4 regions of the Bradyrhizobium sp. Ken64 genome follow, and region 2 is predicted to be linked to each of the others. Evidence: predicted binding sites of a transcription regulator. Region 2 holds the regulator's gene; each other region holds the start of a gene.

Region 1 (3,484 bases), on a different contig from region 2:
GCTTTCGCGCGACCGCCCGGCCATAGGCGGTATTGAGCACGGCCAGCTGCTGCTCGGGGAGGATGGAAACCGCGACTGTCATCTTATCAGGGAAGTGGTCGATCAAAAGAGAAAGAGCCGGGTCCATCGACCCGGCTCCAGTGAAATCGCCCCGAGATCAGGACGCCTTCTTCTTACGCAGCGCATCGACGAACTTGATCAGTTCGATCGTGCCATCCCAATCCTTGGTGGTGGCGGGGTGAAAGCCCTTCTTCTGGCCGTCGGAGAGACGGTCGAAGGCGGCCTTGTCCTTGGCCGGCGCATCGAAGAACGCCTTTGCGATCGCAGCTTTGGCGTCTTCCGGCAGATCGGAATTGTAGGCATAGGGGCCGTTGATGATCGGCGCCGACTTGTGGATGATGCGGAAATCGTCCTTCTTCATCGCCGAGCCGTCGGCGTTCTTCAGCATGTGCTTGGTCAGCATCTGGGCCAGCGTGGAATCGTCGTCGCTGGTCCACTGGTTGGCGGCGACGTCGACAGTGCCCTGTGCCAGCGCCAGGATCGCGTTCTCGTGGCTGCCGGTGAAAACGACCTTGCCGAAATAGCTGTCGGCGTCCGCGATGCCCATCTTGTCGAGCTCGAAGCGCGGCACGTTGTTGCCGGAGGTCGAATTCGGGTCGACCAGGCCGAGGTTCTTGCCCTTGAGCTGATCGACGCTCTTGTAGGGACTGTTCGCCTTGACGAAGAACACCGAGTAGTAGCCGGTCGAGCCGTCCGCGTTGATATCGTTGGCGAAGGCGTCGGTCTTGACGCCGGTCAGGCGGGCGCGAGCGAACGACGCCGAGCCGTAGCTGGCGATGTGGATGTTGCCGGCGCGCTGGCCTTCGATCACCGCGGCGTAGTCGTTGGCGATCCGCAGAGTGACCTTCACGCCGAGCTCCTTGGAGAGATAGCTCACGAAGGGCGCCCAGCGCTCGGTGACCCCGGAGGCGTTTTCGGCCGGGACGACCGCGAAGGTCAGTTCGGGATATTTGGCCTTCCAGTCCTCGGCGGAGGCTGACGTCGTGAACGCGAGCGCGGCGGCGCCGGCAAGAATCAATCTGCGAGTGATCATGATACCCTCTTCATCGGTTGGGGTCGGTTGACGCAAAACTGGTGACTATCGATGCGGCGCCGCTCAGGCGGCCGCGGCCGTTCCAAGCGCCGGGATGCCCTCGGGCGCCGGCACAGGTGCACCACCCATGACATCGGTGGCTTCGAGGTCGTAAAGCTCGCGCGCAACGTGCTCGGTCAACTCGGCCGGCGCGCCGTCGAACACCACACGCCCCTGCGCCATGCCGATCAGGCGGTCGCAATAGCCGCGCGCCAGGTCGAGCGAATGCAGATTGCAGAGCACGGTGATGCCGAAGTGCTTGTTGATGCGCAGCAGCGCATCCATCACGATCTTGGTGTTGCGCGGATCGAGCGAGGCGATCGGCTCGTCGGCGAGGATGATGTCGGGCTGCTGCACCAGCGCGCGGGCGATCGCCACGCGCTGCTGCTGGCCGCCGGAGAGCTGGTCGGCGCGCTGGGCTGCGAGCGGGGCGATGTCGAACTGCTCGAGCGCGGACATCGCCAGCGCCTTGTCCTGCTCGGGCCAGGTTTGCGTCAGCGAGCGCCAGGCCGGCATCGTCGCAAGCCGTCCCATCAGGACGTTGGTGAGGACATCGAGCCGACCGACCAGATTGAACTGCTGAAAGATCATCGCCGAGCGCGCCCGCCACTGCCGCAGCTCCTTGCCGCGCAGCGCGGTGACGTCGAGGCCGTCGAACAGGATGCGGCCCTGCGAAGGGGCCGCAAGACGGTTGATGGTCCGCAGCAGGGTCGACTTGCCGGCGCCGGACCGTCCGATCACGCCGACAAAGCCGCCGGGAGAGACTTGAAACGAGGCGTCGTCCACCGCGGCCTTCACGCCGAAGCGACACGTCAGACCTTCAACCACCAGCATGCAGGGCTCCAGAGTAGCTGGGGCCCACCGCTAACGCCGGCGCTTGACACTTGTGTGACACTGACGTTGCGGTGCGGCGATCCTACACACCTCATCCACTGTTCTTGCCCTGTCATCGCGTCGTCATGACATTGTCATCAAGCCGCTCGAAGAAAAACGCCCGCCCTCTCGTTTGGATGCAACATGGCCGCCAAAGTTCTTTCGGTCCAGCCGACCATCGATCCCTCGGCCAGGCTGCACGACACCAGGCTTGGGGTCTACACCGAGGTCGGCGCGCGCACGATCCTGCACGAGGTGACGATGGGCGATTACTCCTATGTCGTGAACGACGCCCAGATCACCTACACCACCATCGGAAGATTCTGCTCGATCGCGGCGATGACGCGAGTCAATCCGGGCAATCACCCGATGCACCGCGCCACGCAGGCGCACTTCACCTATCGTTCGAGCGCCTATTTCGAAGGCGAAAGCGACGACACGGAATTCTTCGACTGGCGGCGCCAGCATCACGTCCATATCGGCCATGACGTCTGGATCGGCCATGGCGCGGTCGTGCTGCCGGGCCGCAACATCGGCACCGGCGCGGTGGTCGCGGCCGGCGCCATCGTCACCAAGGACGTGCCGGCCTACACCATCGTTGCCGGCAATCCGGCGCGCATCGTGCGCCGCCGCTTTTCGGAAGACATCGCCGGGCGACTCGCCAGCCTCGCCTGGTGGGATTGGGATCACGACAAGTTGCGTGCAGCACTGCCCGATTTCCGCAAGCTCGGGATTGAAGATTTCCTCGCGACATATGAATCACGAGGACGTTCTCTCAACAATTCTCTCAACAATTCTCTTGGCAGCAAATCAAGCGCGGTCGCGTGACAGACATTTTCCTTGAGGGCGGCCGGACCCTGATCGGCTCCGAGCTGGTCGAAACCTCTCTTGCCCTGTCCGGCCAGGACATCACCGAGATCGATGCATCGCGCAGCCGGGCACCGCTGGCGATCGACGCGCGCGAGCTGCTGGTGCTGCCGGGCATCGTCGATCTGCATGGCGATGCCTTCGAGCGGCAGATGATGCCGCGCGCCGGGGTCGACTTCCCGATCGACGTGGCGCTGGCCGACAGCGACCGCCAGGCCATCAGCAACGGCATCACCACGGTGTTTCACGCCACGACCTGTTCGTGGGAGCCGGGCCTGCGCAGCGCTGACAATGCGCGCGGCCTGATGGAGGCGATCGAACGGCAGCGTCCGCAATTCGCCGCCGACACCCGCTTTCACCTGCGCCACGAGACCTACAATCTCGGCGCCGAAGCCGAGATCAGCCAGTGGCTCAGCGAGGGCCGCGTCGACCTGTTCGCCTTCAACGACCACATGGACGGAACGGTGGGGGACATGGCCAAGCCCCGCAAGCGCAACCGCATGGTGGAGCGTACCGGCCTGTCGGGCGAAGAATTCGATCGGCTGGTCGGACACGTGCTTTCGCGCGCCAGCGAGGTCCCGGCTTCCGTGTCACGGCTGGCTGCGGCGGCCC
Region 2 (3,484 bases):
CGCCCGGAAAGCCTCGCGAAACGCTGAATCCGTAGTCTTGCGGTGCCGATTTTGCGGGATTTAGCCACGGAACATGTGGAAGCGAGTCGGCGGACTCTTGCGCGGGAGTCACGCCATATTGTAGCGTTTGGATTGTCAGATACGACATCTCGTGCAGTGGTTCTGATCTTTAAGTCCTTATGTACCGGCGTAAACGTTCGGGCGTTCAAGACGCGCCCGGCGAGCCTTAAGGGATTCTGGCGGCACGGGTTTTTGAAGGCTTAGGCATTCGCTGCGAGGCCCCAGGATGGCTGGCGCGCAGCGAGGGAAAGGGTGCAATGACGGTTTTGACCTGGTCCGATGATCGCGTCGAGCAGCTGAAAAAGCTCTGGGAGGCCGGACTTTCGGCCAGCCAGATCGCGGCGGAGCTCGGCAATGTGACCCGCAATGCCGTGATCGGCAAAGTGCACAGGCTCGGCCTTTCGGGCCGCGCCAAGAGCCCATCATCGGCAGCGCCCCGGCCGCGCAAGGCGCGCCCCGCGCAGCACATGATGCGGGTGAGCCGCCCGATCTCGCGCGGCAACACCGCGCTGGCGCAGGCGTTTGAGGTCGAGGCGGAGCCGGATCCGGTCACCTACGACAACGTGGTGCCGATGAGCCAGCGGCTGTCGCTGCTGGAATTGAACGAGGCGACCTGCCACTGGCCGGTCGGCGATCCGTCGAGCCCGGACTTCTTCTTCTGCGGTGGACGGGCGCTGTCCGGCCTGCCCTATTGCGCCCAGCACTCGCGCGTCGCGTACCAGCCGGCGTCGGATCGGCGCCGCGCACCGGTGAAGCCGGGTCCGCGCTAATCCGGCAAGTCGTCGCGCGAAGACAGTTCAATTGTAGTGTCGTCCTGGCGAAAGCCAGGACCCATACTCCGAGCACGCAGTTGTTGCGCGAAAGGGGTCACTCCGAGTCTTCGCCAAACCACTCCCTGTGGTTATGGGTCCCGGATCAGCGCTCGCTTCGCTCGCTTGTCCGGGATGACGGCTGAGAACCTCAAGCCTGCAACCCTACACCTGCTCCGCCTTCGCGAAGCGATCATCCAGCGCGTAACCGGCGCCGCGGACGGTGCGGATCGGGTCCTGCTCGCGGCCGAGATTGAGCAGCTTGCGCAGGCGGCCGATATGCACGTCGACGGTGCGCTCGTCGATATAGATGTCGCGGCCCCAGACGCTGTCGAGCAGTTGCTCGCGCGAGAACACCCGCCCCGGGTGCTCCAGGAAGAACTCCAGCAGGCGATATTCGGTCGGACCGAGATCGATCGGCCGGCCCGAGCGCGCCACGCGGCGCTTGTCGCGGTCGAGCTCGATGTCGCCAAAAGCAAGGACGGTGGCGAGCCGCTCCGGGCTTGCGCGCCGCAGCAGGCCCTTCACGCGCGCCAGCAGCTCCGGCACCGAGAACGGCTTGACGATGTAATCGTCGGCGCCGGTCGCAAGACCCCGCACCCGCTCGCTCTCCTCGCCGCGCGCGGTGAGCATGATGATCGGGAGCTGCTTGGTCTCGGGACGGGTGCGCAGCCGCCGGCACAATTCGATGCCTGACAGGCCCGGCAGCATCCAGTCGAGCACGATCAGATCGGGGATGTGCTCCTTGAGGCGGGTGTCGGCGTCGTCGCCGCGCATCACCGTCTCGACGTCATAGCCGTCGCCTTCGAGGTTGTAGCGGAGAAGCTCGGTCAGGGCTTCCTCGTCCTCAACCACCATAATGCGTGCGCCCATCGGGTCGTCGCTCCTTAAGTGTTCGGTACCGTGTTGGCGAAGGTCGTCATGTCGCCCTTCGGCCGCTTGTCGGTGATCGCCTGGCCCTCGATCATGTAGAACACGGTCTCGGCGATGTTGGTGGCGTGGTCGCCGATCCGCTCGATGTTCTTGGCGCAGAACATCAAATGGATACAGAACGAGATGTTGCGCGGATCCTCCATCATGTAGGTGAGGAGCTCGCGGAACAGCGAGGTGCAGATGGCGTCGACTTCCTCGTCGCCCTTCCACACCGCCATCGCCGCTGGCAGATCATGCGCGGCATAGGCGTCCAGCACCGACTTGACCTGCTGCTGCACGAGGTCGGTCATGTGCTCGAGGCCGCGGAACAGCTTGAGCGGATGGAAGTCCGTCTCCAGCGCCGCGACGCGCTTACCCATGTTCTTGGCGAGGTCGCCGATGCGCTCGAGATCGGTCGCGACGCGCATGGCGCCAACGATCTCGCGCAGATCGACCGCCATCGGCTGGCGGCGGGCGATGGTGAGCACCGCGCGCTCCTCGATGCGCTTCTGCAGCGCGTCGAGCTCGGTGTCGGTTGCGACGACGCGCTGCCCGAGCGGGACGTCGCGGCGGATCAGTGCGTCGACGGACTCGACGATCATGCGTTCGGCGATCCCGCCCATCTCCGCAACCAGGCGGGTGAGTTCCTGGAGGTCGGTGTCGAAAGCCTTTGCGGTATGTTCGGAAGCCATGTCGCGTCTCCTAGCCGAACCGGCCGGTGATGTAATCCTGCGTGCGCCGGTCGGTCGGCGACGTGAAGATCTTGCTGGTATCGTCGAACTCGATCAGCTCGCCGAGATACATGAAGGCGGTCTTGTCTGAGACGCGCGCCGCCTGCTGCATGTTATGGGTGACGATCGCGATCGTGTAGTCCTCGGACAGCTCCTGGATCAGCTCCTCGACCTTGGCGGTCGAGATCGGGTCGAGCGCCGAACAGGGTTCGTCGAACAGGATCACCTCGGGCCGCACCGCGACGGTGCGGGCGATGCAGAGGCGCTGCTGCTGGCCGCCGGAGAGCGACAGGCCGGAGGCGTTGAGCTTGTCCTTGACCTCGTTCCACAGCGCGCCGCCGCGCAGCGCCTTCTCGACGCGGCCGTCCATCTCGGACTTCGAGATCTTCTCATAGAGACGGATGCCGAACGCAATGTTCTCGTAGATCGTCATCGGGAACGGCGTCGGCTTCTGGAACACCATGCCGACGCGGGCGCGCAGCAGATTGAGGTCCAGCTTGCCGTCGAGGATGTTGGTCTGGTCGAGCATGAGCTGACCGGTGGCGCGCTGGCCGGGATAGAGGTCGTACATCCGGTTGAAGATGCGCAGCAGGGTCGACTTGCCGCAGCCCGACGGACCGATGAACGCCGTGACGCGATTGGCGCCGAGCGTCAGGTTGATGTTCTTCAGCGCGTGGTGCTCGCCGTAATAGAAGTTCAGGTTGCGCACCGTCACCTTCGGAGGCGCCTCCGGCAGCGCCGCCGTCTGCGGCAGACCCCCGGCCGCGCTCATCGACGATAATGAAAGATCACTCATTTTGCGGTCCTCTCGGCGCCAAGGATGCGCGCGCCAATATTCAGGGCAAGAACGGTCAGGGTGATGAGCAGCGCCCCGCTCCACGCCAACTGCTTCCAGTAGGCATAGGGGCTCTGCACGAAGTTGTTGATGGTGACAGGCAGGTTCGCCATCGTCTTGTTCAGGCCGAGGCTGAA
Region 3 (3,484 bases), on a different contig from region 2:
TTGCCCGGCTCGACACCAATGCGGCGCTGCAGATCGAGGGCGTGCTTGACGTGCTCACGCATGCGAACCGTCCGCCGCTCGCCGACAACGACGAGTCCTGGAAGGACGAGGTTGCACCGGACGGGTCACCTTTCCGCCCGCTCTACGATGACACGATCAAGTTCAACGGCCAGCCGATCGCACTTGTCGTCGCAGAGGACTGGGAAACCGCGAAATTCGCCGCGACGCTCGTTCGGATCGAATATGAGCAGTATGGTTTTGCGACCGACCTCGAAGGCGAGCGCAGCAATGCTGCCGAGAAGGACAAGCCGCACAATCCTCGTGGCGACGCCGCAGCCGCCCTTGCGGGAGCTGACGTGCGCCACGAGGCGGACTACGTGATACCGACCGAGCATCACAACCCGACGGAGCTCTATGCGACCACGGCGGTCTGGGACAGCAGTGGCAAGCTCACGATCTACGACAAGACCCAAGGCGTCCAGAACGTCCACAAATTTCTCTGCAGCGTGTTCGACAAGAAGCCCGATGACATTCGCGTGGTCTCGCCATACGTCGGCGGCGCCTTCGGCTCCGGCTTGCGGCCGCAATATCAGGTGGTACTGGCAACGCTCGGCGCGCTCGCGCTGAAGCGGTCCGTTCGCGTCGTGCTGACGCGGCAGCAGATGTACGGGCTCGGCTACCGGCCGATGACCATCGAACGCGTCGCGCTGGGCGCGAAATCAGATGGTACGCTCGATGCGGTCACGCACGAGGCCACTGCCGTCACCTCGCGCTATGAGGATTTTGCACGCAACGATACCGGCTGGGCCGAACAGCTTTACAAGAGCCCGAACAGCCGCTTCTCCCACAAGCTGGTTCACCTTGACGTCTCCACGCCCTGCGACATGCGCGCACCGGGCGCGGCGTCGGGCGTCTGCGCGCTCGAATGCGCGATGGACGAGCTCGCCGTGGCACTCAAGCTCGACCCGATCGAACTGCGGCTGAAGTGCTACTCGGATCGCGACCAGAGCGAAAACCTGCCCTACACCAGCAAGCAGTTGCGCGGATGCTACGCGCGCGGCGCGGACGCCTTCGGCTGGAGCAAACGCAATCCTGCACCGCGCTCGATGCGCGACGGCAAGGATCTGGTCGGCTGGGGCATGGCGACGGGGGTGTGGGAAGCACTGCAGATGCCGGTCGCCGTCCGTATCGTGCTGACGTCGAACGGACATGCCGAGGTGTCCTGCGCCGCATCCGACATCGGCACCGGCACCTACACCATTGTCGCGCAGGTCGCGGCCGATGCGCTGGGCCTGCCGATCGAGAACATCAGCGTCAGGCTCGCAGATTCCAGTCTGCCGCAGGCGCCGGTCGAGGGCGGCTCCTGGATGGCCGCCTCGAGCGCACATGCGGTGCTCGCAGCCGCCGAGGAGGTGCGCAAGGAGCTGTTAGGTCTGGCCGGGAAAATCCCAGGCTCGCCGCTTGCCGGCGCCGAGTTGGCCGATACGGTCCTGATCGACGGCAGCATTGCCGGGGCCAGCGACACCAGCCGTGCGGTCTCGATCGCCGACGCGATGCGCCATGGCGGCGTCGAACGCATCGAGAAGGAAAAGCTCAACCAGTTCGGTGAGGACAAGAAGCACGCGCGCAATACCCATTCAGCCGTCTTTGCCGAGGTCAAGGTGGACGAAGAGCTGGGCGTCATCCGCGTGACGCGGGTCGTGAGCGCCGTCGCGGCCGGGCGGATTCTCAACACCAAGACTGGCCGCAGCCAGATCATGGGCAGCGTGGTCTGGGGAATCGGGATGGCACTGCACGAGGAGACGGTGATGGATCACCGCTTTGGCCGGATCATGAACGCCAACATCGCCGAGTACCACATTCCCGTGAATGCAGATGTTCACGACATCGACGTGATCTTCGTCGACGAGCCGGACAATCGTATCAACAAGCTCGGCATCAAGGGATTGGGCGAGATCGGCATCGTCGGCGTCCCCGCCGCGATCGCGAACGCCGTCTATCATGCCACCGGCAAACGCATCCGCCGCTTCCCGATCACACTGGACAAGCTGCTCGACTGAGCCGCCGGTCATCCGACCCGGCCCACTCGGGACCGCGCCCCCTGTCATCCAGCTGTCATCAAATGTGTCGAGACCTGTCGGTCTCGCACATTCGGGATGGACAATGGACTATTTCAAGCGCTTCAACTTCCTGTTCGCCGCACCTGTGTTCGACGCCGACGACCTCGAAGGTGTGCGCTTCAACCAGATCATCGAGGAGATCCAGCGTTCCGGCTTCGAGGTCGTTCGCGCCCGCAAGCTGGAGGACGCGGAGATGGCGGTGCAGACCGATGCCGCGATCGGCTGCATGGTGGTGGATTGGGGCAAGAAGGGCTTGGAGGGCAAGACCTCGGCGCTGATCAATTTGATGCGGCGACGCGGCCTCGATTTCCCGATCATCCTCCTGATCCGGCGCAAGCGGTTCGAGGATCTCCCGGTCGAGGTGCTCGACTTCATCGACGGTTATGTCTTCCTGTCGGAGGAGACACCGACCTTCATCGCCAAGAACCTGATCAGCCGTCTGAAGCAATATGCGGAGACGCTGAAGACGCCGTTCTTCGGCGCGCTGGTCGACTATGCCGAGGAGGGCAACCAGCTCTGGACCTGTCCGGGCCACAATGGCGGCGTGTTCTACAACCGCAGCCCCATCGGACGGGTCTTCGTCGAACATCTCGGCGAGTCCGTGTTCCGCGACGATCTCGACAATTCCGTGCTCGACCTGGGCGACCTCCTCACCCATGAAGGACCGGCGTTGAAGGCACAGAAGGAAGCCGCCCAGATCTTTGGCGCGGAAAAGACCTACTTCGTGCTCAATGGAACCTCGACCTCGAACAAGGTTGCGCTCGGCGCCCTCGTCACCGACGGCGATCTCGTACTGTTCGACCGCAACAATCACAAGGCCGCCCATCATGGCGCGCTGATGATCAATGGCGGCGTCCCGGTCTACGTGCCGACCATCCGCAATGCCTGGGGCCTGATCGGCCCGATGCGCTGGGACATGCTGGACGAGAAAGCCTTGCGCGAGGCAATCCGCAATCATCCCCTGGTCACGGACAAGGACGCCTGGCGCAAGGAACGGCCGTTCCGCGTCGCCGTGGTCGAGCAGTGCACCTATGACGGCACCATCCACAGCGCCGAGATGATCTTGAAGCGCATCGGCCATCTCTGCGAGTACATCCTGTTCGACGAGGCCTGGGCCGGCTTCATGAAGTTCCACCCGCTCTATGCGGGCCGCTTCGCCATGGGGCTGGCGAACCTTCCCCCCGAGGCACCCGGGATCATCGCGACGCAGTCGACCCACAAGCAGCTTGCGAGCTTCTCGCAGGCATCCCAAATCCACATCAAGGATCGTCACATCCGCGGCCAGAAGCGACGCGTCGAGCACCGCCGCTTCAATGAAAGTTTCATGCAGCACGCTTCCACGTCGCCATTCTACCCGCTGTTCG
Region 4 (3,484 bases), on a different contig from region 2:
GCTGCTGCTCTGGAATCTCAGCGAGACCGACGCCAAGGCGAAGGCCGCAGCCTTCGAGCAGGCCATCGACGAATTGTCCTTTGTCTTTCGCGGCCAGCACGTGAGCGCGGGTGCTTCCGCCGGCGTTGCCCTGCTTGGGGTGCAGTCCGACGCCGCGCGCGCCCTGGAGGAGGCCGATGCCGCGATGTACGTGCGCAAGGCGCACCGGCGGCACGAGCCGCGCATCAGGCTCGTCAGCAGCTAGTCAAAGCGTGCCGAGGTCTTTCGGTACGTCGCCGAAGCTGCGGAGCAGTTTGGCGTCACCGAATTCGCCGGTCATGGGATCGCCGCTGCGGCTGAACGCGACCGCGCCGGTGTGGCCGGCGCCGTGCGACATAATCTCGGCGCGCCGTAGCGCGGCCGCCGCGCTCTGGCATTCCTCGGCCGCACCTGCGACCGGCGATCCGTCCTCGTCGGTCAGGAAGGGTAATGCAACGTAATAGGTGACATCGGACATGGTCGGCTCCGATAGCTGACAGCTCAGGCGGCGCTGCTCTTGCTCCGCATCTTGCTGCGCGAGGTCTCCGGAATGCACCCGGCGGAAACCGCCGCCTGCAATTCCTCCAGCTCGGCCTCCAGATATTCATTGGCCATGATCAGCGCCTTGATGGTGCTGCGCAGATTGCCGTCGCACATCGCGATCGCCTGATCGCAGGCTTGTTCATAATGGCTGTTGTCGAGAAGGGCGGTTGCCGACATCTGCGTGTTCCTTGGACGGTTTCCCCGGGGGCTTGGGTGCTCAAATGTTCTTATTTTGTTCCTTTCGAGTCAAGCGGATTTACGTGCCGGGGGGGGCCGCCAAGTTTCTACCTGTGGATCAGGCGATGATGTCGGGCGTGATCTGGTCTTCGATGAACGCGATACGGTCACGCAACAACAGCTTGCGTTTCTTCAACCGCTGCAACCGCAACAGGTCGGGGGCGGGCGATTGATGCAGTGCATCGATCGCCACATCGAGATCTCGGTGTTCCTGGTGCAACCGGGCGAGCTCGGATTCGAGTTCGCGCGCATCTTCATTGGTCATGTCTGCGGTGGCCGAAAAACCGATAGGCGTGAGATTAAGGCTGTGGATGCCCTGTGGAAACTATCGTCCTTGCGCGCCGTGATCGCAAGCGATCTCCGGCTGTCCCGCGTCGATCTCCCGCGAGATATTTCTGCGGTCGCTCCGGCGTTGCGCAAGCGCATTGATATCACGGATTTTTCCCGCGTGGTTCCCTTACTCACGCTTCGTTACATATGTATTTTCAAAAATGACACTGCGACGACGGATACCCATCGACAGAACGAATCGGTGATGTACACTTCGTCGTCCGGTCGAATCCAAGGTTCACCCCTACCGAGGAGGTTTCGAATGACAATTCAGGCACATCTGGTTGAATTGGAACGGAAGCACAAAACTCTCGAAAACGAATTGCACGAAGCTCTCGTGCACCTTTCAACAGACGACCTGCAAATTGTTGAGTTGAAGCGCCGGAAGTTGATGGTCAAGGACCAGATCGAGCGTCTCAGGCACGGCGACACGCTCCACTAGTAACCCCGTAACAGCGTAGAGTTGATCGCACCCTTTCCGCAGGGATGGGAGCCTTTGCGCTCATCCCTGCTGCGAGGCGCCCACGTGCAAGGATTTGCGCGGCTCTAGCTTCTTGCCTGGACGCGGTTCTTTAAGCGCACCCAGAATCCCCTTCGCCTCGAAACTAGCTATTTGCGAGTTCGGCGACGTGATCCGCGATCGCGAGCGACGACGTCAATCCGGGCGACTCGATGCCGAACAGATTGATCAGGCCTTCGACGCCGTGATCGCGCGGGCCCTGCATCAAGAAATCCTGCGTGGCCACCGCCGGCGGCACGATCTTCGGGCGGATGCCCGAATAGCTCGGCATGAGCGCGCCGTCAGGCAGCGTCGGCCAGTATTTGCGGATCGCCGGATAGAAGCGCTCGGCGCGTGACGGGTCGACCTCATAGTCGATGGTCTCGATCCACTCGACGTCGGGGCCGAAACGGGCCTGCCCTGCCATGTCCAGCGTCAGATGCACTCCTAGGCCACCGGGCTCTGGCACCGGATAGATCAGGCGCGAGAACGGTGCCCTGGCATTGCAGCTGAAGTAGTTTCCCTTGGCGAGGTAGGCCGTCGGGATCCGATCCAGCGGCATGCCCTCGATGTTGCGCGCCACCGTGGTCGCCGAGAGCCCGGCGGCGTTGACGAGGAGGCTGCATTGCAGGGTCATCGGCGCTTCGCCGCCCGCCTCGATCTCGATGACGCCGGCGGTCGCCTTGGCACGGATCAGCGGGGTGTGGAACGCGAAGGCCGCGCCCGCATCCTCGGCTTCGCCGCGCAGCGAGAGCATGTAGGCGTGGCTGTCGATGATGCCGGTCGACGGCGACAGCAGCGCGGCGTCGCAGGCGAGCGCCGGCTCCAGCGCACGTGCCGCATCGCCCGCGAGCAGCTGCATGTCGAGCACGCCGTTGGCCTCGGCATGCGCCTTGATCGATTGCAGCTTCTCGGTCTCTTTCGGATTGGTCGCGACGATCAGCTTGCCGCAATTCCTGTGCGGGATGCCGCGCTCGGAACAGTAACGGTAGAGCGCGTGCTTGCCGTCGACGCACATGCGCGCCATCCAGCTTCCGGCGCGATAGTAGATGCCGGCATGGATCACCTCGCTGTTGCGCGAGGAGGTGATGGTGCCAATAGCCTCGGCTTCCTCGAGCACGACCACCTCGCGCCCGGCTTGCGCCAGCTTTCGAGCCACTGCGAGCCCGATCACGCCGGCTCCGATGACGACGCAATCGACCCTATCCATGGTTGTGCAGGACGTCCGCTCGAAGCGACGATGGCCTCACGCCTGGGGACGGCGGCGCGGGGGCGTTTTCCGTTAAGGAAGAATTTATCATGTCAGGGCAATTGCCGTATTTGATGCCACATTTTTCCGTTGCGCGTACAGGCGTTTACCCGATCCAAACCCGCGAGACCAGACAATCCGACGTTGAAATCGCGGGTGGCTGATGGCTGAGAAGAACTGGCACGCGGGCAGCGCGCTTCCGATTGCGGTGCAGGCCGTCGCGTGCCTGGCCGCAGCGGTAGCGCCTGCGCGCGCCTTTGCCCTCTCCGACAGCTTCACTCCTCCGAGCTATCTCGGCGAGCTCAATCCCGACGTGATCTGGGAAGCCCTGATCGCGGGTGTCGTGATCTGCTCGTTCCTCGTCGCGATCGCGCTGTGGATCCATTCCTCGCTGCGCCGGACCAGGCGCCTGCAGCTGCGGCGCAATGCCTTCGTCTCCTCCGCGATGAACAATCTCAACCAGGGCGTGGTGATGACGGATGCGCAGCGGCGCATCATCTTCTGCAACGACCGCTATCTCGATATCTATGGCTTGATGCGGTCGGACATCTGGGCCGGAATGACCGGCCACGACATCCTCGAGCTGCGGCGCCAGCGAGGGGTGCTCG

The links. Region 2 encodes PhoB, which activates phosphate uptake and scavenging genes when phosphate is short. Its sites were predicted from a motif close to TGTCATNNANCTGTCAT; they were not measured.
Region 1: a site for PhoB is predicted at 2,088-2,104, ahead of phnC (phosphonate ABC transporter ATP-binding protein). Genes of this name have one in related genera too.
Region 3: a site for PhoB is predicted at 2,103-2,119, ahead of AC0L2F_RS20515 (Orn/Lys/Arg family decarboxylase). Genes of this name have one in related genera too.
Region 4: a site for PhoB is predicted at 1,290-1,306, ahead of AC0L2F_RS21615 (YdcH family protein). Genes of this name have one in related genera too.

Annotation. Positions count from the first base shown of each region.
Region 1 is NZ_JBVVPA010000001.1:625,553-629,036, forward strand. It holds gene phnE (phosphonate ABC transporter, permease protein PhnE) at 1-82, opposite strand, end outside; gene phnD (phosphonate ABC transporter substrate-binding protein) at 158-1,093, opposite strand; gene phnC (phosphonate ABC transporter ATP-binding protein) at 1,157-1,966, opposite strand; gene AC0L2F_RS03150 (LbetaH domain-containing protein) at 2,150-2,833, shown strand; gene AC0L2F_RS03155 (alpha-D-ribose 1-methylphosphonate 5-triphosphate diphosphatase) at 2,830-3,484, shown strand, end outside.
Region 2 is NZ_JBVVPA010000056.1:241-3,724, reverse strand. It holds gene AC0L2F_RS35450 (GcrA family cell cycle regulator) at 318-830, shown strand; gene phoB (phosphate regulon transcriptional regulator PhoB) at 1,035-1,742, opposite strand; gene phoU (phosphate signaling complex protein PhoU) at 1,757-2,473, opposite strand; gene pstB (phosphate ABC transporter ATP-binding protein PstB) at 2,484-3,308, opposite strand; partial or broken gene AC0L2F_RS35430 (ABC transporter permease subunit) at 3,305-3,484, opposite strand, start outside.
Region 3 is NZ_JBVVPA010000012.1:87,488-90,971, reverse strand. It holds gene AC0L2F_RS20520 (xanthine dehydrogenase family protein molybdopterin-binding subunit) at 1-2,060, shown strand, start outside; gene AC0L2F_RS20515 (Orn/Lys/Arg family decarboxylase) at 2,164-3,484, shown strand, end outside.
Region 4 is NZ_JBVVPA010000013.1:104,096-107,579, forward strand. It holds gene AC0L2F_RS21595 (GGDEF domain-containing protein) at 1-244, shown strand, start outside; gene AC0L2F_RS21600 (hypothetical protein) at 245-496, opposite strand; gene AC0L2F_RS21605 (hypothetical protein) at 520-738, opposite strand; gene AC0L2F_RS21610 (YdcH family protein) at 857-1,063, opposite strand; gene AC0L2F_RS21615 (YdcH family protein) at 1,391-1,570, shown strand; gene AC0L2F_RS21620 (NAD(P)/FAD-dependent oxidoreductase) at 1,734-2,837, opposite strand; gene AC0L2F_RS21625 (sensor domain-containing protein) at 3,040-3,484, shown strand, end outside.